Regions from separate parts of the Brevundimonas sp. Leaf168 genome, predicted to be linked through region 1. Evidence: riboswitches for the same ligand, from Rfam matches in the RefSeq annotation. Region 1 holds a riboswitch; the other holds the start of a gene.
What was found. Region 1 has a riboswitch for cobalamin ahead of ASF81_RS08455 (TonB-dependent siderophore receptor). Riboswitches for the same ligand answer to the same signal wherever they lie in the genome.
Positions count from the first base shown of each region.

Region 1 (9,326 bases):
CCAGGCCCGGTTTGATATCGGCGCGACCAATGTGCTGGTCGGCCTGCGTGTCGAGAAGACCGACTTCGAAGGGTCGGCGACCAGCGTGGCCCTGTCCGGCGCGCAGACTCCGGTCAAGGTTGAGCGCGACCAAACCGATTTCTTCCCGAACCTGACGCTGCGCCACAGCTTCAGCGATCAGCTGGTCGGTCGTTTCGCCCTGACCCGCGCCATTTCGCGCCCGGACTATACCGACATCGTTCCGCGCGTTCTGGAAACCACCGACAGCGGCCGCACGACGGTCACGCGCGGCAATCCCGATCTGAAGCCGACCCTGTCGAACAATGTCGATGCGGGACTGGAATATTATCTGCGGCCGCTGGGCGTGATTTCGGCCAACGCCTTCTACAAGGACCTGTCGAACTACCGCTTCACCCTGGTGACGGACGGCGTGCCCTATGTCACCCCGACCACCACGGTCGCTCAGGTCACCGAGGCCCGCAATGCCCGTGACGGCCATATCGCCGGCATCGAGTTCAACTGGCAGCAGACGTTCGACTTCCTACCGGGCTGGGCTTCGGGCTTCGGCGTCTTCGCCAACTACACCCTGACGGATGCGGAGATCAAAACCAGCCGCGCCTTCGCGGGTCGCGACACCTTCGTTCTGCCGGGTCAGTCGGACGAGACCTACAACGCCGCCCTGTTCTACGAACGGTACGGCTTCAGCGCGCGCGTCTCCTACACGCATCGTAGCGACTTCCTGGAGGCGATCGACGCGACCAATCCCGGCAAGGACCTCTATGTCGAGGGGCGCGGCCAGCTGGACTTCACCGCCAGCTACGACTTCGGCAATGGGATGGAAGTGTTCGGCGAGGCCAAGAACCTGACCGACAGCGCGGGCGTCCGCTACTACGGCGTCAAGGAGCGGACCTACGAGTACGAGAAGTTCGGCTACAACGTCTTCCTGGGCGTGCGCTTCAAGCTCTGAGCGCGCCGGTCAGACATGATCGAAGGGGCCGGGCGGCGACGTCCGGCCCTTTTTCATGGTTTCCGCCTCTGCAATTGGTCGAAACCCGGCCCCATATGGGGTCCAGCGGTTGACCCGTGCGGGGTCGGCGCTAGTGTCCGCGCGCCTTTCCCCGCGCGCCAGAAGACCAGAGGATACCATGGCCGAAGTCACCGCCGCCTACGACGTCGTCATCATCGGCGGAGGCCCTGGCGGCTATAACGCCGCGATCCGGGCGGGCCAGCTGGGCCTGAAGGTCGCCTGTGTTGAGATGCGTTCGACGCTGGGCGGCACCTGCCTGAACGTCGGCTGCATGCCATCCAAGGCCCTGCTGCATGCGTCGGAGCTTTGGAACGCCGCAAACACCGAGTTCGCCAAGATCGGCATCGAGGTCCAGCCCAAGCTGCACCTGGACCAGATGCACAAGGCCAAGGACGACAGCGTCACCGCCCTGACCAAGGGGATCGAGTTCCTGTTCAAGAAGAACAAGGCTGACTGGATCAAGGGCAAGGGCAAGATCGTCGGTAAAGGCAAGGTCGAGGTGACCGCCGCCGACGGCTCGGTCCAGACGCTGGACGCCAAGAACATCGTCATCGCCACCGGCTCGGAGCCGACCCCTCTGCCCGGCGTCGCCTTCGAAGACGGCAAGGTCATCGATTCCACCGGCGCCCTGTCGCTGCCGGCCGTGCCCAAGAAGCTGATCGTGGTTGGCGCCGGGATCATCGGCCTGGAGCTGGGTTCGGTCTGGCGCCGTCTGGGCGCCGAGGTCACGGTGGTGGAGTTCCTGGACCGGATCACGCCCGGCATGGACACCGAGGTCGCCACCGCCTTCCAGCGCACTCTGACCAAACAGGGCATGAGCTTCAAACTGGGCGCCAAGGTCACCGGCGCCAAGTCAGGCAAGGACGGGGTGGAACTGACCGTCGAACCGTCGGCCGGCGGCGCCGCCGAGACGATCAAGGGCGACGTGGTGCTGGTCGCCATCGGTCGTCGTCCGTACACGGACGGTCTGGGCCTGGAGAGCGTCGGCGTGACGCCGGACAAGCGCGGCTTCATCGACCATGACCACTTCAAGGTCGCCGATGGCGTCTGGGTGATCGGCGACGTGACCCACGGTCCGATGCTGGCCCACAAGGCGGAAGAAGACGCCGTCGCCGTGATCGATACCATCGCCGGCAAGTATGGCCACGTCGACTATGCCCTGGTGCCCAGCGTCGTCTACACCTTCCCCGAAGTGGCCTGGGTCGGTCAGACCGAGGACCAGCTGAAGGCGGCCGGCGTTCAGTACAAGAAGGGCAAATTCCCCTTCACCGCCAACAGCCGCGCCAAGATCAATCACGAGACCGACGGCTTCGTGAAGGTTCTGGCCGACGCGGCGACCGACAAGGTGCTGGGCGTCCACATCATGGGCCCGCAGGCCGGCGAAATGATCCACGAGGCGGCCATCACCATGAGCTTCGGCGGCGCGTCGGAAGACATCGCCCGCACCTGCCACGCCCACCCGACCCGTTCGGAAGCCGTCCGTCAGGCGGCCATGGATGTCGAAGGCTGGATGATGCAGGCCTGATCCGAAACGGATCGAGACTCAAGCAGGGCCCGGACGGCGACGTCCGGGCCTTCGTTACATCAGGCCAGACCCTTCAGCCGATAGAGCGCCTCCAGCGCCTCGCGCGGGGTCAGGTCGTCGGGGTCGACGTCACGCAGGGCCAGTTCCACGGGCGAGGGGCCGCGCATCGGTTCCGGCTCGGCGACGGCGAACAGGGGCAGGTCGTCCAGTCGGGCGGCGGCGGCCTTTTCGCCTTCCAGCCGGTCCAGCACCGAGCGGGCGCGGGCGACGACGGAGGCGGGGACGCCGGCCAGTTTCGCGACCTGGACGCCGTAGGAGCGGTCGGCCGCGCCGGGCGCCGCCTCGTGCAGGAAGACCAGTTCGCCGTTCCACTCGCGCGCGACCATGGACAGGTTGCAGACGTGGTCCAGCCGCGTCTCCAACTGAGCCAGCTCGTGATAGTGGGTGGCGAACAGGGTGCGGGCGCGATTGGTCTCGTGCAGGGCCTCGGCCGTGGCCCAGGCGATGGCCAGACCATCATAGGTGGCGGTGCCGCGCCCGATCTCATCCAGAACGACGAAGCTGTGCGGCGTGGCCTGGGTCAGGATGGCGGCGGTCTCGACCATCTCCATCATGAAGGTGGAGCGGCCGCGCGCCAGGTCATCGCCGGCGCCGACGCGGCTGAACAGCCGGTCCACCACGCCCAGCCGCATCGAGCGGGCAGGCACGAAGGCGCCGGCCTGGGCCAGGATCACCAGAAGCGCATTCTGGCGCAGGAAGGTCGATTTACCCGCCATGTTCGGCCCGGTGACGATGGCCAGGCGCGATCCGTCCTGGCCCGACCCGTCCAGCCGGGCGTTGTTGAGGGTGTAGGGATCGCCGCCCGCCTTGACCGCCGCCTCGACGACGGGGTGGCGGCCGGCCTCGACGCAGAAGGTCAGGGTGTCGTCCACGATCGGGCGGGTCGCGCCGACTTCCTGGGCCCATTCGGCGAGGGCGGCGTGGGCGTCCAGTTCGGCGAGCGCCTCGGCGACGGCTTGCAGGGGCTGGGCCAGGCGGGCGGCCTCGCGTCGCCAGCCCTCAAAGGTCTCGCCTTCGATGGCGAGCGCCCGGTGGCCGGCCTGGCTGATCTTGGCGTCCAGCTCCGACAGTTCGACGGTGGTGAAGCGGACCTGGTTGGCCAGGGTCTGGCGGTGGATGAAGGGGCTGTCGGGCCCGGCGCGGAGCAAGGCTTCGGCGGCCTTGGCGCTGGTTTCGAGGAAATAGCCCAGCAAGGCGTTGTGCTTGATCTTGAACGGCACGCCGGACTCGGCGACGGCGCGGGCCTCCAGATCGGCGACGACGCGGCGGCTGTCGTCGCGCAGGGTGCGGGCGGCGTCCAATTCGGGGCGATAGTCGGGGCGCACATAGCCGCCGTCGCGCGCCAGATGGGACGGCTCGTCCACCAGGCCGTCGATCAGGTCGGCCTTGAGCCGCGAGACGTCGGGCGACAGGGTCAGGCGGTCCAGCGCCGAGGCGATGCGGCGCGGCTGGCCGGTCAGGGGATCGACCTGACCCACGAACAGACCGGCGACGCCCTCCGCGATCGACAGGCCGGTGCGCACGGCGGCCAGGTCGCGCGGGCCGCCCCGACCCAGCGCCAATCGTCCGACGGCGCGGGCGATGTCGGAGGAGGCCTTCAACGCGTCGCGCAGATCGCGACGCAGATCGCGGCGCTCCAAGAGCCATTCGACGGCGTCGAGCTGCTCGTTGATGGCCAGGGGATCGCGCAGGGGCCGGGCGATGCGTTCGGCCAGGGCCCGGGCGCCGCCCGAGGTGACGGTGCGGTCGATGCAGGCGAGCAGGCTGCCCTCACGCTCGCCGCGCTGGGTGCGATCGATCTCAAGGCTGGCACGGGTCGCCGGGTCGATGGCCAGAAAGCCGCTTTCGCCCAGACGGCGGGGCGGGGCCAGGGCGGGAACCTTGCCGGCTTGGGTCGTCTCCAGATAGGCGGCGATCAGACCCAGCGCCGAGACCTCGGCCTCTTCGAAGGCGCCGAAACCGTCGAGCGCCGAGACGCCGTACAGGCGTTCGACGCGGGCGCGCGCGGCCTGGGGTTCGGCGATGGCGCCGGCCAGCGCCTGGACCACGCCGCCCGAGCCGTCCAGGGCGTCACGCGTCGCCTCGTCCGAATACATCCGGTCGGTGACCAGGACTTCGGACGGGCGGAAGGCGGCCAGGGCCGCGCCCAGATCCTCGATGGCGCAGGCGACGCTGTCGACCGCGCCGGACGACAGTTCGACCACGGCGACGGCCGCCCGACCTTTACGCACCGCGACCGCCGCCAGACGATTGGCGCCGCGCGCGTCCAGCAGGCTGTCTTCGGTCAGGGTGCCGGGCGTCACGACCCGGACCACCCCGCGGTGCACCACGGCCTTGCCGCCGCGCTTCTTGGCCTCGGCGGGGTCTTCCAGCTGTTCGCAGATGGCGACCTTGTGGCCGACGCGGATCAGGCGGGCGAGGTAGCCCTCCATCGCATGGACCGGCACGCCGGCCATCGGAATGTCCTCGCCCTGATGCTTGCCCCGCTTGGTCAGGGTGATGCCGAGCGCCGCCGCCGCGACCTCGGCGTCCTTGAAGAACAGCTCGTAGAAGTCGCCCATACGGAAGAACAGGATGGCGTCCGGCTGGCCCGCCTTGGCCGTCAGATATTGCGCCATGAACGGCGTCGCCCCTTCCAGCGAGGCGGCGATTTCCGGGGGATGAGAGATGGGCGCGTTCATGTGGCCACAGGGTGACGGATCGCGCCCGGCGGCTCAAGGCCGTTGACCGGCTCTTGCACAGGCTTGTCGGCCCTGCGATAGGCCGCGTCAGGCGGTTAAGGGAACACGGTGTGACGCCGTGGCTGTGCCCGCAACTGTAGGCGGCGAGAGCGTCGTCCGTCCGGGGTTTCGATCCCGGCGCCACTGGGAAACTGGGAAGGCGAGGACGGCGGTTTACGACCCGCAAGCCAGGAGACCTGGCCGCCGACGTCGCTCGCTCCTGTCCGGGACCAGACAGCAGCGCGGTTTCTCCGTGGAAGCGACCCGACCTTGCGCCGTCCAGACCTTTAAGCGGTCTGGCGGGTCGGTTCGCTCATGACGGTCTCTCGCGCGCATTCGCGGGACCGAACACGGGGGTATCGCTCAATGAAGCGTTCCATTCTTCTTTCGACGGCCGCGATCGCGGCCGCCTTCGCCGCGCCTGCTTTTGCCGAGGACGCGACCCAGCTGGACGAGGTGATCGTCACCGCCACCCGCATCCCGGCCATCGTCGCCGACACGCCCGGCGCCCGCGTCATCGACGGCAAGACCATCGAGCAGCGCGGCGCGATCTTCGCCGCCGACATCCTGGCCGATGTACCGGGTCTGTCGGTTTATCGCGCCGGCTTCGGCGGCGTGACCTCGGTGCGCATACGCGGCGCCGGCCAGGACAAGTCGCTGGTTCTGGTGGACGGCGTGCCGGTCAACGATCCTTCCCAGCCCTCTGGCGGCTTCGACTTCTCGGGCTTTGATCTGGGCGACGTCTCGCGGGTCGAAGTGCTGAGCGGCCCCCAATCGTCGTTGTGGGGGTCGGACGCCATCGGCGGCGTGATCTCCTTCACCACGCGCGAGCAGAACGGCGTCTCGGCCAACGCCGAGGCTGGATCATACGGCACGGTGCGCGGGCGTCTGGGCCTAGGCGTGGCGACCGACAAGTTTGCTTATGGCCTGTCCGTCTCGCGCTTCCATAGCGACGGCTTCTCGGCTGCGGATGAGGCCGATGGCGCCACTGAGGCCGACGGTTTCGACAACACCACCGTCAACGCTCGTGCGCGTTATGAGCTGAACGACCGCTTCGGCCTGGACGCCAGCTATCGCCACTCGGACACCTTCGCCGACATCGACGGTTTCGGCCCGGTCGATACGCTGGACACGGCCGCGACCGTCAATCAGTCGGGTCTGGTGCGTGTGTGGGTCGCCGACGTTTTGGGGCTGAACCATCAGTTCACCGTCGCCGCCTCGGACATCGACCGCGACACCAACAGCGCCTTCCCCTCGGTCTATACCGGCCAGCACCGGCTGTACCGCTGGCAGGCGGACAGCCGCGATCAGGAGGCGCGTCTGGTTTACAGCTTCGGCGCCGAGCATGAAGAGAGCAAGGCCGACCTGAACGGTTCAGTCGAGGCGGAACTGGGCGTCAGCTCGGTGTTCGGGGTGGCGCGTTTCGCCGCCACGGATCGCCTGAGCCTCACGGCGGGTGTGCGCCACGACGACACCGACGATTTCGGCGGCGAGACCACCGGACGCGTATCGGCCGCCTATGATCTGGGCTCCGGCATCACTCTGAGCGGCGCCTATGGCACAGGCTTCAAGACGCCGTCGGTAAGCCAGGCCGTGTGCGACTTCTGCTTCGTCCTGCCGACGACAGCGGTCGCCGCCTTGGTTCCCGAAAAGGGCAAGGGGGGGGAACTGGCCTTGGGCTGGCGTTCCCAGGATGGCCGTTTCGATGGTCGCGTCACCGCCTACCGTCTGGAGGTCGAAGATCAGATCGACGGATTCTTCAACAACAGCACCTTCGAATTCTACTACGTCAACCTGTCGCGCACGCGCACAGACGGTGTCGAACTAGAAGGTCGCGCCGCACTGGGCGGTGGGTTCGAGCTGTCGGGCGCCTATGCCTGGACAGACGCGCGCAACGCCGTCACGGACGCGCCGATCCTGCGCGTGGCCGAACATTCGGGATCCGCGACCCTGGCTTGGACGGGCGAAAGCCTGTCGGGCGCCCTGACGGTGCGTGCGGAGGGCGATATGCCGGATTCGGGCGGTCAGCGTGACGGGTTCGTCGTCGCCAATCTGAACGGCGCCTGGGCGTTGAACGACAAGGTGTCGTTGACGGCGCGGGTCGAGAACCTGTTCGACACCCACTACCAGCAACTGCTGGGTTATGGCGAAGCCGGTCTGTCCGGCTATGTCGGGATCAGGCTGCGCTACTGATCCGGGCGCGGGCGTCGGCGGTGAAGGCCGCCGGCGCCTCGAGCGCCAGGGCCGCCCAGTCCAGATTGGGGCAGGGCGCGTGGGCGGCGGCCAGGATGGCGCGCAGTTCCGCGGCCGAGGCGACGCTGGCCACGACCTTGTCGACGCCCTTTAGCGCCAGGGCGTAACCGAGGGCCGCCTGCATCGGGTCGCAGCGTTGTTCGGCCAGGCGTCGACGCGTGCGCGACAGGGCCTGGGCATGGCTGGCCAGCTCGACCGGCAGATCGTCGCCGCCCGCGAACAGCAGGCCGCCGGCGAAGACCGAAGACAGATGAACCGAGGCGCCCGTATCGGCGATGGCTTCCAGCACGCCGTCCTGGGCCGCGCGCTGGTCCAGCAGACTGCACGGCACCTGAACCACGTCCGCTTCCAGGCGGCGGGCCAGAAGCGCGGGGCCGTCCTCGATCGTGGCGCAGAAACCGATGCGGCGGAACAGGCCGCGGTCCTTCAGACTGCGGGCGCGATCCCACAGGGCGCGGCCTTCGGCGCCGGCCAAGTCGGCGGCGTTGGAAATCAGCAGAACGTCGCCGCGGGGCAGGCCCATCCGTTCCAGCGAACGACGGGCGCGGGCCTCGACCCGGTCCAGACCTTCGCTGAGCGCAACGGTGCGGACCGTAACCTGGAAAGGCGAGGGGAAGGGCCAGGCCTGACCCAGCAGGCGTTCGCCGTCGCCCTCGGGCCGGGTGGCGATCAGCTTGACCCCGGCGTCGGCTCCGGTTTGCAGCAGAAAACGCATGGCTTCTTCGCGGGCGCCGGACGGCGCGCTCATGAAGGCGCCGGGCGCGCGCTCGGGCTCGGTCACCACGGCGAGGGCCAGGCGATGGATGGGCGACGACGCCGAAGGTGTGGCGGGGGAATACGACACGCCCGACACTATGATCGCCAATGCTTAAGGGACGCTGAGCGAGACCTTAAGCGAACCCTACTTATCCACCGCTGATATGCGCATTGAGGCGAAAATCAGGCGTCGGCGTCAGGCTGCAAGTCCGGGTGGGCCGAGGCGAAGGCGGGGTGAGCCAAGGCGGTCTGTTCGACCGCCAGCAGACGCGGCCAGGGCGATAGGTCCATGTTGAAGCGCCGCGCCGAATACATCTGCGGAATCAAATAACAATCGACCAGGGTCGGGGCGTCGCCGAAGCTCCAGCCGGCGCCGTGGCGGGCGACCAAAGCCTCCAGCGCGTCGAAGCCCGGTGCGATCCACCGGGCCGCCCAAGCGTCCACGGCGGCCTGATCGGCGTTGAACTCAGACCGGATGGCCTTCAACACGCGCAGATTGTTCAGCGGATGAATGTCGCAGCCGATCAGCGCGGCCATGGCGCGCACGGTCGCCCGGTCGTTCGCCCCCTTCGGCAGCAGGGCCGGGTCGGGGCGGGTTTCCTCCAGCCATTCCAGAATGGCCGGGCTCTGGGTCAGGACCAAATCGCCGTCCTGAAGGGCGGGGACCATGCCCTGCGGGTTCAGCGCCACATAGTCGGGCGTCTTCTGTTCGCCCTTGCGCAGGTCGTGAGCGGCATTTTCGTAGCCGATCCCCTTGAGATTCAGAGCGATGCGAACGCGGTAGCTGGCGCCCGAGCGCCAGTAGCCGTGCAGGATCATGACTGCACCTCGAAGCTGAGCGTCTCCAGCCCGTCGATGGTCACGACCACACGGTCGCCTGGCTTGACCGGGCCGACGCCGGACGGGGTGCCGGTGAAGATCAGGTCGCCGGGTTGCAGCGACCACAGGACGGCGGCCGCCGCGACGATCCGGTCGGGGTTCAGGA
Region 1 covers NZ_LMOY01000008.1:238,195-247,520, forward strand. Annotated here, with positions in the region: gene ASF81_RS08440 (TonB-dependent receptor) at 1-967, shown strand, start outside; gene lpdA (dihydrolipoyl dehydrogenase) at 1,146-2,552, shown strand; gene mutS (DNA mismatch repair protein MutS) at 2,612-5,293, opposite strand; cobalamin riboswitch at 5,344-5,553, shown strand; gene ASF81_RS08455 (TonB-dependent siderophore receptor) at 5,699-7,525, shown strand; gene ASF81_RS08460 (aldo/keto reductase) at 7,509-8,429, opposite strand; gene maiA (maleylacetoacetate isomerase) at 8,525-9,160, opposite strand; gene ASF81_RS08470 (fumarylacetoacetate hydrolase family protein) at 9,157-9,326, opposite strand, start outside.

Region 2 (9,326 bases), on a different contig from region 1:
AGGTCCGAAGCTTGGGGAAGGCCTCTTCATACTGCCGCCATTCCGAGCCGAGCGTCTTCTTCCAGTCGGTGTTGGCCTTGATGCCGTAGCCGTAGCAGATGTGGACCGCCGTTTCGCACCTCAGCCCCTCGGCCGCCTTCTCGAGGGTCGCCACGCCCCAGTCGTTCACCTCGTCGAAGAAGACGTTGAAGGCGGGCTCGTCGAACTGGACGATGTCGACGCCGGCGGCCTCCAGTTCGCGGGCCTCCTCATTGAGGATTTTGGCGAACTCCCAGGCCAGTTTTTCGCGGCTGCCGTAATGGTCGTCATACAGGGTGTCGATCATCGTCATCGGCCCGGGCAACGCCCATTTGATCGGCTGGTCGGTCTGGGCGCGCAGGAACTTGGCGTCCTCGACGAAGACCGATTTCGGACGGCTGACGGCGCCCACGACCACCGGGACGCTGGCGTCATAGCGATTGCGGATTCGCATGGTCTTGCGGTTCTCGAAATCGACGCCGTCGAGGTGTTCGATGAAGGTCGTGACGAAATGCTGGCGGGTCTGTTCGCCGTCGCTGACGATGTCGATGCCGGCCCGGCGCTGATCGTCCAGCGACAGGCGCAGGGCGTCACGCTTGGCCTCGATCAGGTCATCGCCTTGCAGCTTCCAAGGCGACCAGAGCGTCTCGGGCTCGGCCAGCCAGACGGGTTTGGGCAGGCTGCCGGCGGTCGAGGTCGGGAGAAGGGTTTTCATGAGGGGAGACTCTGAAATCTGGAAACTGATCAGGCGGCGGCGAAGGCGGCCGACCATTGGTCGAGACGGGCGCGGTGCGGCTTGATGAACCGCTCCTCGACGAAACGGCCCTGCTCGACGGCCAGCCGACTGCGCTCGTCGCGGTCGTAGACGATGCGGGTCAGCGAATAGTCCTGCGCCTTCAGGCTGGGCTGATACTGCTCGGTCGCCGGGGAGTTGGCGTTGTAGATTTCGGGCCGATAGATCATCTGGAAGGTCTCCATCGTGGCGATGGTGCTGGCCAGTTCGAGGTCGGTGTAGCCGCCGGTCAGGTCGCCGATATGGTACAGGGCGAACGGCGCCACGCTGCCCGGTGGCATGAAGTAGCGGACCTTCATCCCCATCTTCTCGAAATACCGGTCGGTCGGCGAGAAGGCGTCGTTGGCGTATTCCAGGCCCAACACGGGATGGTCGAAGCCGGTGCGATGATAGGTCTTGTTGCTTGAGACGCTGAGGCAGATGACCGGTGCCTTGGCGAAGTTGTCGCGATAGGCGCGCGACGTCAGAAAGTGCCGGAACAGCTTGCCGTGCAGATCGCCGAAATCATCCGGCACGCCGCCGTTCGGATGCGCCTTCAGGTGTTCGGGCAGGACTACGCTGAAGTCGTAGTCACGGACATAGGAGGAGAAGTTGTTGCCCACGACCCCCTCAATCCGCCGGTTCGTCTCCTTGTCGATGATCGTCGTTTGCAGGATTTCGATCAGCGGAAAGGCGTCGTCGCGCTCCGAGCAAAGACTCAACTCGACCGAGACGATCTGAAGCTCCAGCGCATAGCGATCGCCCCTCGGATTGTCGTGGTGCGCCAGCGAGTTGAAGCGGTTGTCGATCATCCGCAGGGTGTTGCGCAGATTGTCCCGGCGGCTCTCGCCTCGCGCCAGGTTGGCGAAATTGGTGGTGATCCTCGTCGTCTCGGCGGGCCGATAGTCTTCGTCGAGCGCGGTCCGCTTGATCCTGAATGTGAAGTCGGTGCTCGCCATGGTCTCTGCCGTTGATGCTGTGGCGAGACAGCGGACAGGGACGCGCGACCGCTCGCGCGCAGTCGTCCCGTCGCGGCGTTCATGCGACCTGACCGGACACCCCGCCGGAGGACGTTATCTGTCGGGGCAGGTCTCCTGGCTCACGGGTCACGGCTTCGGGTCCGGCCTTCCCAACGTCCGAAGACGTCAGTGACACGAAATGGACCTTCGGCTCGCCGCTCACAGTTGCGGGGGCAGCGCCGGCATCACACCGGCTTCCCTCTTAGCTCCGCGTCGCCCGGAGGCGACGCGCAGAACCTCGACGGCCTCATGAGACGCGCACCCGACGCCGAAGTCAAGAAACATATAAGGATATCCTTATGGGCCTGGCTGACGTCGGCCTCATGTCGTTCGGATTTGGGCTTGAAATGTCGCATCCGCGATCAGGCTCGACGTCTGCTTCGGGTCGATTTCTGTCCTACCCTGAAGCGCCGAAAGCGGACATCACCATCAGTCCGAAGACCAGTCCGGGTGCATGTCGCTGATGGGCGGAAAGCGGTCGCTAAGTCACGGGTAGGCCCGCACGGGGCAGAGTTAGATTTATTCTCGATACGACCGTCATTCTGAGCTCAAAAGGCCCTAGGTCAGTAAGTCCGGTTTCTTGGTGACCATAACAGTCCCTTAGCCATTCGCCGCACATCATCCGCTCATGCAGGCCCACCAAAAAAAACACTCTCGGCTGCGTTCAAAGTTTGCTGTGGTTTGCCTCACATCTTTGATTTCCGGGACAGGCTGTCGCGAGATTTTGGTTGAGGGAGAAGATGCCCCGTTCTCTGCAAAACTGGGTCAGGTGACGTTCGACGTGCCTCAACGAGACGACCTGTACCAAGCATATAAGTCCGAAGACGGGAAACTCGTCAGCATCCGCGTGTGCAACAGAGAGAGCTTCTACCAAACATACGAGCAAGCCGTGCCGTCTTGTGAAGGGATGGCGAAACCCCTGGTGAACCTCTACGGCGTCTCGACCTACCTTCGTCACTTCGAAGGGGACCAATACCGTCTGCTGAGTGAGCGGCCAGCGTCCCCGACACCGCCGCCGAACCCTTTGGTCGAAATTCCAGGCCACCTCATCAACCGGCAGCTCGGTAAAGGAACTGAGGGATATCAACTGAGCCGGGTGATGGGATTGGGCGGGAGGTTGTACACTACGCACCGTGACTGGCCGGTCGCCGCTTGCCATACGGCCCAGCAAGGCGGTCGCTACTGCATCATTGGTTTTCTAGTGAGGGACGTCTTTGTCGAGGCACACTGGAATGCTGAAGATGGGGTCCAGCTGAACCAAGCCGAGGTATGGTCTGTCGCTGTCGCATTGGACGCGAAAATTCGCAGCCTGATCGCCACTCAGTCATCGTAAGACAGAGCGCGTTAATCGGGCGCTGGGGCTTGGGCTGCTGAATATCGACAGTCGCGCCCCTTCCGGCCAGGAACCTGCGGAGCCGCTTGCCAGCTCGACGCCCCCCAATGTCCGCAATGGGTCGGAAGCGGCCAAAGGCATCGGACCAAAAAGCGGACGTACCCAGGCTCAGACTGCATTGATGAATGACGTGTTTCCGGCACCCGGTGAATGACCGCTCCTGGCGCGAAGCCGGCTCCGCGCTTTCGCCGCGGTGGCTGGAGTGTCACCCAGGTCCGGACGTGCCGCTCGTCCGGTGGGAGGGAGGCGACCATGGGGATTGTGCATATCGGACCAGACGGCAGCGTCGAGGCACTCAAACCCAGCACGCCTGAGTAGCCGAGCGGGCTTGGGAAGGGCTACTCAACGTAGCTAGAGCGCTCGGCCGGCTCGCGGCGGCTCGCGACTTTGAAGCCCGGCGTATGAAAGGGCAGGAGACCTGTCGGTGGGTGACGGTGAGCTGTAGGTCTGGCTGTTCTTCAGAGCGCTAGGCTGTGGTATCCACCGACAGCTATACCGGCGCGATTACTTCGCAAACTGCGCCTGCGGCATTGTCAATACATCTCGAAAGATGTCGTGATCACGTGCTTTTTACAGCGGTTCATTTCCATATTGTTTTCAATAGTCCTTGATTCATTCGGACTGCGAAACGGCGCTGTGGGTGATCTCGGCTCCAAAGTCGTTGCCGATCAACGCGCTGTCGACCTTCGTGTAATCGAGTGGTAATAGGCCAGGGCGTCCGTCGGTTCTTTAAAGTGGCAGGTATTCTTCTAAACCGCACAATGCGCCGGCGTGCAGGTTGCACCTACTTTCCCGCTTAACCCACGCTCTTCGACGAGATTACAAATCCGCCATCAGGATCGTCGCCTGCTTGCGAGTCGCGGCCGAATATGACTAAACATGAATGACACCGGTAGCAGTCAGGCGGCCAACTCGCTTTGACACCGGTGTCTCCCGTCAGCAGCGGGAGGCGTGAACGAGGGCGTTCGATCCTTGAAGCGCACCACTTGGGAGGAGAAACTAGAATGATCCAACGCCACAAATTCGCGCGCCACGCCCTGGTCGCCACCGCGTCGCTGGGAGCCCTAGCTCTCGCCATGATGGCGCATGACGCCGCCGCCCAAACGGCCGAGGTCGCTGCGCCTCAGACAGATGACGCTGCCGAGGTCGATGATATCGTCGTCACGGGCTTTCGGGCCAGCCTTCAGAATTCCTTGAACATCAAACGCCGCGAAGCCGGCGTCGTCGACGCCATTTCTGCTGAGGACATCGCGGATTTCCCGGACACCAATCTGGCTGAGTCGATCCAGCGCATTCCCGGCGTCTCGATCGACCGCGACGCAGGCGAGGGCCGGTCGATCACCGTCCGCGGTCTGAGTTCGGAGTTCACCCGTACGCGGATCAACGGCATCGAGGCCCAGGCATCGACCGGCGCCACCGACTCGTCGGGCGGGGTGAATCGCGGTCGTGGCTTTGACTTCAACGTCTTCGCCTCAGAGCTCTTCAACAATATCACGGTGCGCAAGACCGCCTCGGCCGAGACGGAAGAGGGGTCGCTGGGGGCGACCGTCGATCTGCGCACAAGCCGTCCGTTCGACAAGATGGGCTTTCAGGGCGCGCTGTCTGGCCAGTACGGCTACAACGATCTGTCGCAGGACTGGAGCCCGCGCTTCGCCGGTCTGATTTCGAACACCTGGGCGGATGACCAGATCGGCGCTCTGTTCTCGATCGCCTACAGCGAGCGCGACAGTCTCGAGGAAGGTTTCAGCTCGGTGCGCTGGGGACCTGCCAGCGCCGACGGCGGCTTCCAGAATGGCGCTGTCCTGCCGAACGCCGCGCGCACCTACCATCCTCGCATCCCGCGCTATGGCAGCCTGGAGCACAGCCAGGAACGTCTGGGTGCCACCCTTTCGGTCCAGGCGCGGCCGGGCAATGGTCCGACCCTGTTCACGATGGACATGCTGTACTCGAAGCTGGATTCGACGCGCAGCGAAAACTTCCTGCAAGCCTGGTCGCTCAGCCGTGGCGCCGATCAGGGCGGCAAGCCGCAGGTCGACATCATGAGCTTCGAGATCGATCCCGACACTGGCGAGATGATCTACGCCCAGCTCGACGACATGGACATCCGCAGCGAGCAGCGGTTTGACGAGCTGGAAACCGAATTCAAGCAGATGACCTTCGGGGTCGAGCACGAGTTTTCGGATCGGCTGCGGTTCGACGGCCTGATCGGTCGCGCGGAATCCAGCTTCGCCAACCCGGTCCAGGTCAGCGCCATCATCGATCGCCAGAACGTCGACGGCTATTCCTATGATTTCCGTCAGAACCGCAATCTGCCGGCGATCAACTGGGGCTTCAACGTCGCCGACCCCACACAGTGGAGCGTCGTCGGCCCGACCGGCGCCCAGCCCCGCTCGGAACTGCGCATCAGTTCGAACTTCCAGGAAAACGTCTATACGACGGGTGAGGCCAACTTGGCCTTCGACGTCAGCGATTGGCTCACACTGAAAGCGGGCGTCAGCCGCAAGGAATATGAGTCGAGCAGCCGCGCCTTCGCGCGCCCAAACAACGCCAACGGTTCGCCAGCGCTGCCGGCGGGCACGAGCATGGCTTCGGTCACCAATCTGCTGAGCGGGTTCGGTCGCAATCTCGATCTACCGTCAGGCGCTGCGACCAGCTGGGTTCGGCCGGATTTGGCTGCGTTGCAAACAGTCTGGAACTACAACTGCAACTGCGACACGGGCGTAGCAGGCGGTGATTTCAGACTGATCGGCCTGAACGGCAATCCGTCCACCTATGGCAACTGGCGTGACGTGACCGAGACCGACACCGGCGCCTATGTGCAGGCCGACTGGGACACGGAAATCATGGGTGTGCCCTTCCGAGGCAACGTCGGTGTGCGTCAGGTCAAGACCGAGGTCGACGCCTTGGGTTATTCGAACGTCGGTGGTGTTGCGACGCCGGTCCGGGGCGAGAACGAATACGACGACACCCTACCGTCGCTGAACGTGTCGATCGAGCCGATGAAGGATTTGATCGTGCGTTTGGGCGCCGCCAAAGTCATGGCGCGACCGCCTGTCACGAGTCTGGTTCCGGTCTTCACGCTGAGTGCAGCCGGGGCGGCGACGAATACGGCGTCGCTGGGCAATGTCGAGTTGGAACCCTATCGGGCGACGACCTACGACCTGTCGGTTGAATATTACTTCGCGCCTGAAGCTCTGCTGTCCTTCGCCTACTTCTACAAGGACATCTCGACCTATGTGCAGACGACCACCGAACCGCTGTCGTACAGCCAACTGACGGCCTTAAACCCTGTGGCCTTCCCGGCGGGCGGTCGTCCTGCCGGCGACATCTATCAGTTCAGCACGCCCACAAACACGCCGGGCGGCCCGCTGAAAGGCTTCGAGATCAGCTATCAGCAGACGTTCTCCTTCCTGCCCAGCCTGCTGTCGAATATCGGTACGCAGCTGAACTACACGCACGTTGAATCCGAGATTCAGTATTGCGTCACCGCAACCTGCGCGGCCTTCGTGACGGCGGATCTGGTCAACCTGTCGCCGAACGCCTGGAATGCGACGCTGTATTATGACGACGGCAAGTTCAATGCGCGTGTGTCAGCGGCCTATCGCGACACCTATTTCCAGAACGTGCCGGGTTCGAACGGCGCCACGGGCCTGATTCCGTATCAGGGCAAAACCGAAACCACGACGATCGACGCTTCAGCATCCTATAACCTGACCGATAACCTCAGTGTTTCTGTCGAGGGGCTCAATCTGACCGACGAAGCCAACCGTCAGAACCACGGCGACATCGGCCTGCCGCGTGACAGCACCTATGTCTATCACCACACTGGCCGCCAGATTTACATCGGCGCGCGGTATCGCTTCTGATCCCAACAGATCGGCGAGATAAGACAGGCGGCGTCGGTATAACCGGCGCCGCCTTTCTTTTGACGTCGGCGGAACTGGCGCGACGCGACGAGAGAATTTTCGCTTGCGACCTAGTTGCCTTGGCGGAAGTCAAAACTTTGGTTTGCGACATAATCTTCCCAGGCGCTGCGCGTGGCGAAGTCCAGGCCGCGATCCCACGCCGATCCCATGTAGTAGGTGAACGGCTGACCCGGCGTGACCCGCACCAGGATCAGATAGTTGTCGGCGTCTTCGGTGAAGCCTTCGACCGTTGCGGGATCAACCGCCAGAGCGATGCCGAGCGAGCCATACTCGGGGTTTTCAGGCTCCCAGAACATCAGACGCCCGTGTGCGGCGTCGCGCGTGACGAAGCCCCGTCCGTTGTCGTTGCTGCGTTTCGAAATGCCGATCGCGACGATCAGCGGTGCGTCGGAGTTCGAGGTCAGAGTGGACGTCATTCGCGTAAAGTTGGAGCCTAACGGAAGGCTGAACTCACGCGTTTCCGAAACCGTGCGCACGATATCGACAGGCCAAGGACGGTAGGTCACGCTGAACCGCGCCTCGTCGCCGCCGGTTTTGTCGATCTGGTAGGTAGAGAAGTTGCGACTGGTCCAGAGCTTGTTGTCGTACCAGATGCCCAGACCCCCGGCGCCTCTGCCGCGTCCCACGTCGTAATAATCCAGGCCTTCACCGCGATCGACGTGATAGTTCGGGAACTTCAACTGGCGGTCCATGAAGGGATAGCGGACACGTTTGGCCCACACATCGATGCCCGAGCCAGAGGGCGCCTCGCGCGCTTCAAGCGTGGGACCGTAGATGCGGTGAGCGACGCGATCGTTTTCCCACAGCAGATCATCCAAACGATCCGGCGCGAAGCGGGCGACGGCGCGCGGTCGCTGCTGGTCTTCCGGCGGCGGCTCCAGCGGTTCGATGCTCGAGGGTCGATTCAGAGCGGATGGATCGTAGGAGAGCGCCGAGGTCGCACGCATCTCGGCGTCTCGACGGCGGATTTCTTCGGCGCCAACGACCGTCACGGGGGCGGGTGGGACAGGCGTTGTCGCAGCGATCACTTCGGCCGTGTCGCGCGTTGGTTCCGTTAATGGCACAGAGCGAACTGGGTCATTCAGCGACGCGACTTCCAGCCCGGCCAGAATATAGGTTCCTGAAGCATAGAGGCCGACGTCCTCAGGGTCGGTCGACACGGGCTGATCGCCGGTCTTCTGCGCTGCGCCCACCAAGCCGTTCGCAAGGACATGGCGGTTCAGGCCGGCCCACCCCTTCAACACATGCGGCAGGTAGGTGTCGCGATCCAAAAGGCCGTGATTGATCCCCCAGGCCAGGGCGTAGACATAGAAGACCGAGCCTGAGGTTTCAGCCTCGGGATAGGCCTCGGGGTCCAGAAGGCTGGCGCGCCACAGTCCGTCCTCCTGCTGAAGTCCTGCGACCCTGCCGGCCATCTTCTGGAAGAGATCGACATAGAAGGCGCGGCCGGCGAAATCGGCCGGCACGGACTCCAGCCATCTTACTAAACCGCCGATGACCCAGCCATTGGCTCGCGACCAGTAGATTCGGTCGCCGTCAGCGTCACGATGGTTCTCGTCCTTGAACCGTTCGTCGCGCAGGAACAGCTTTTCGTCCTCGACCCACAGCCGCGCCGCTGTGCGTCGCCATTCCTTATCTGCGGCGTTCAGATATTTTGGATCGCCCGTGATCGCGGTCATCCGGGCGAAGACCGGGGGCGCCATATAGAGGGCGTCGGCCCACCACCAGACGAGCGCGGGTGTGTCTTCCGCCCGGGCCAGATAGGGGACCTGCCAGTCCAGCCGCTGACGCAGCGGCATCAGCACGCCCTCCTGTCCACGACGCGCGTAGAGTTCTTCGTAGAGATCGCCGATCGCGATATCGTCGGCGTTCAGCATCGTCTTGCCCGACCGCGCGCCACGTACACTGTAGTTGTAGTGATCGGCCACGGCGCTCAAGAAACGCAGCGTCCGCGTATCGTCCGACACGCGCGCAAGCCGCGAAGCGCCGACGTAAAAGGTGGCTGCGACCCAGTTCGACGACATCTGCGTCAGGTTGCTGCCCGTCGATAAGGCGAGCGGCTCGGCGGCCATGGCTGCGATTTGCGAGGAGGCGACATATTCGACAGCCGCCATCGTGCTCTCGCGAGACGGCACGCCTGCCACGTCGGTGTATAGGGCGGGGCGGTCGCGTTGAGCCAGCCATTCAGCCTCGACGCC
Region 2 covers NZ_LMOY01000009.1:272,191-281,516, forward strand. Annotated here, with positions in the region: gene ASF81_RS10390 (methionine synthase) at 1-733, opposite strand, end outside; gene ASF81_RS10395 (DUF1852 domain-containing protein) at 763-1,749, opposite strand; cobalamin riboswitch at 1,857-2,065, opposite strand; gene ASF81_RS10400 (hypothetical protein) at 2,438-3,142, shown strand; gene ASF81_RS10405 (TonB-dependent receptor) at 4,207-7,068, shown strand; gene ASF81_RS10410 (glycoside hydrolase family 88 protein) at 7,179-9,326, opposite strand, start outside.
Region 2: another riboswitch for cobalamin. It lies ahead of ASF81_RS10395 (DUF1852 domain-containing protein); the one in region 1 lies ahead of ASF81_RS08455 (TonB-dependent siderophore receptor).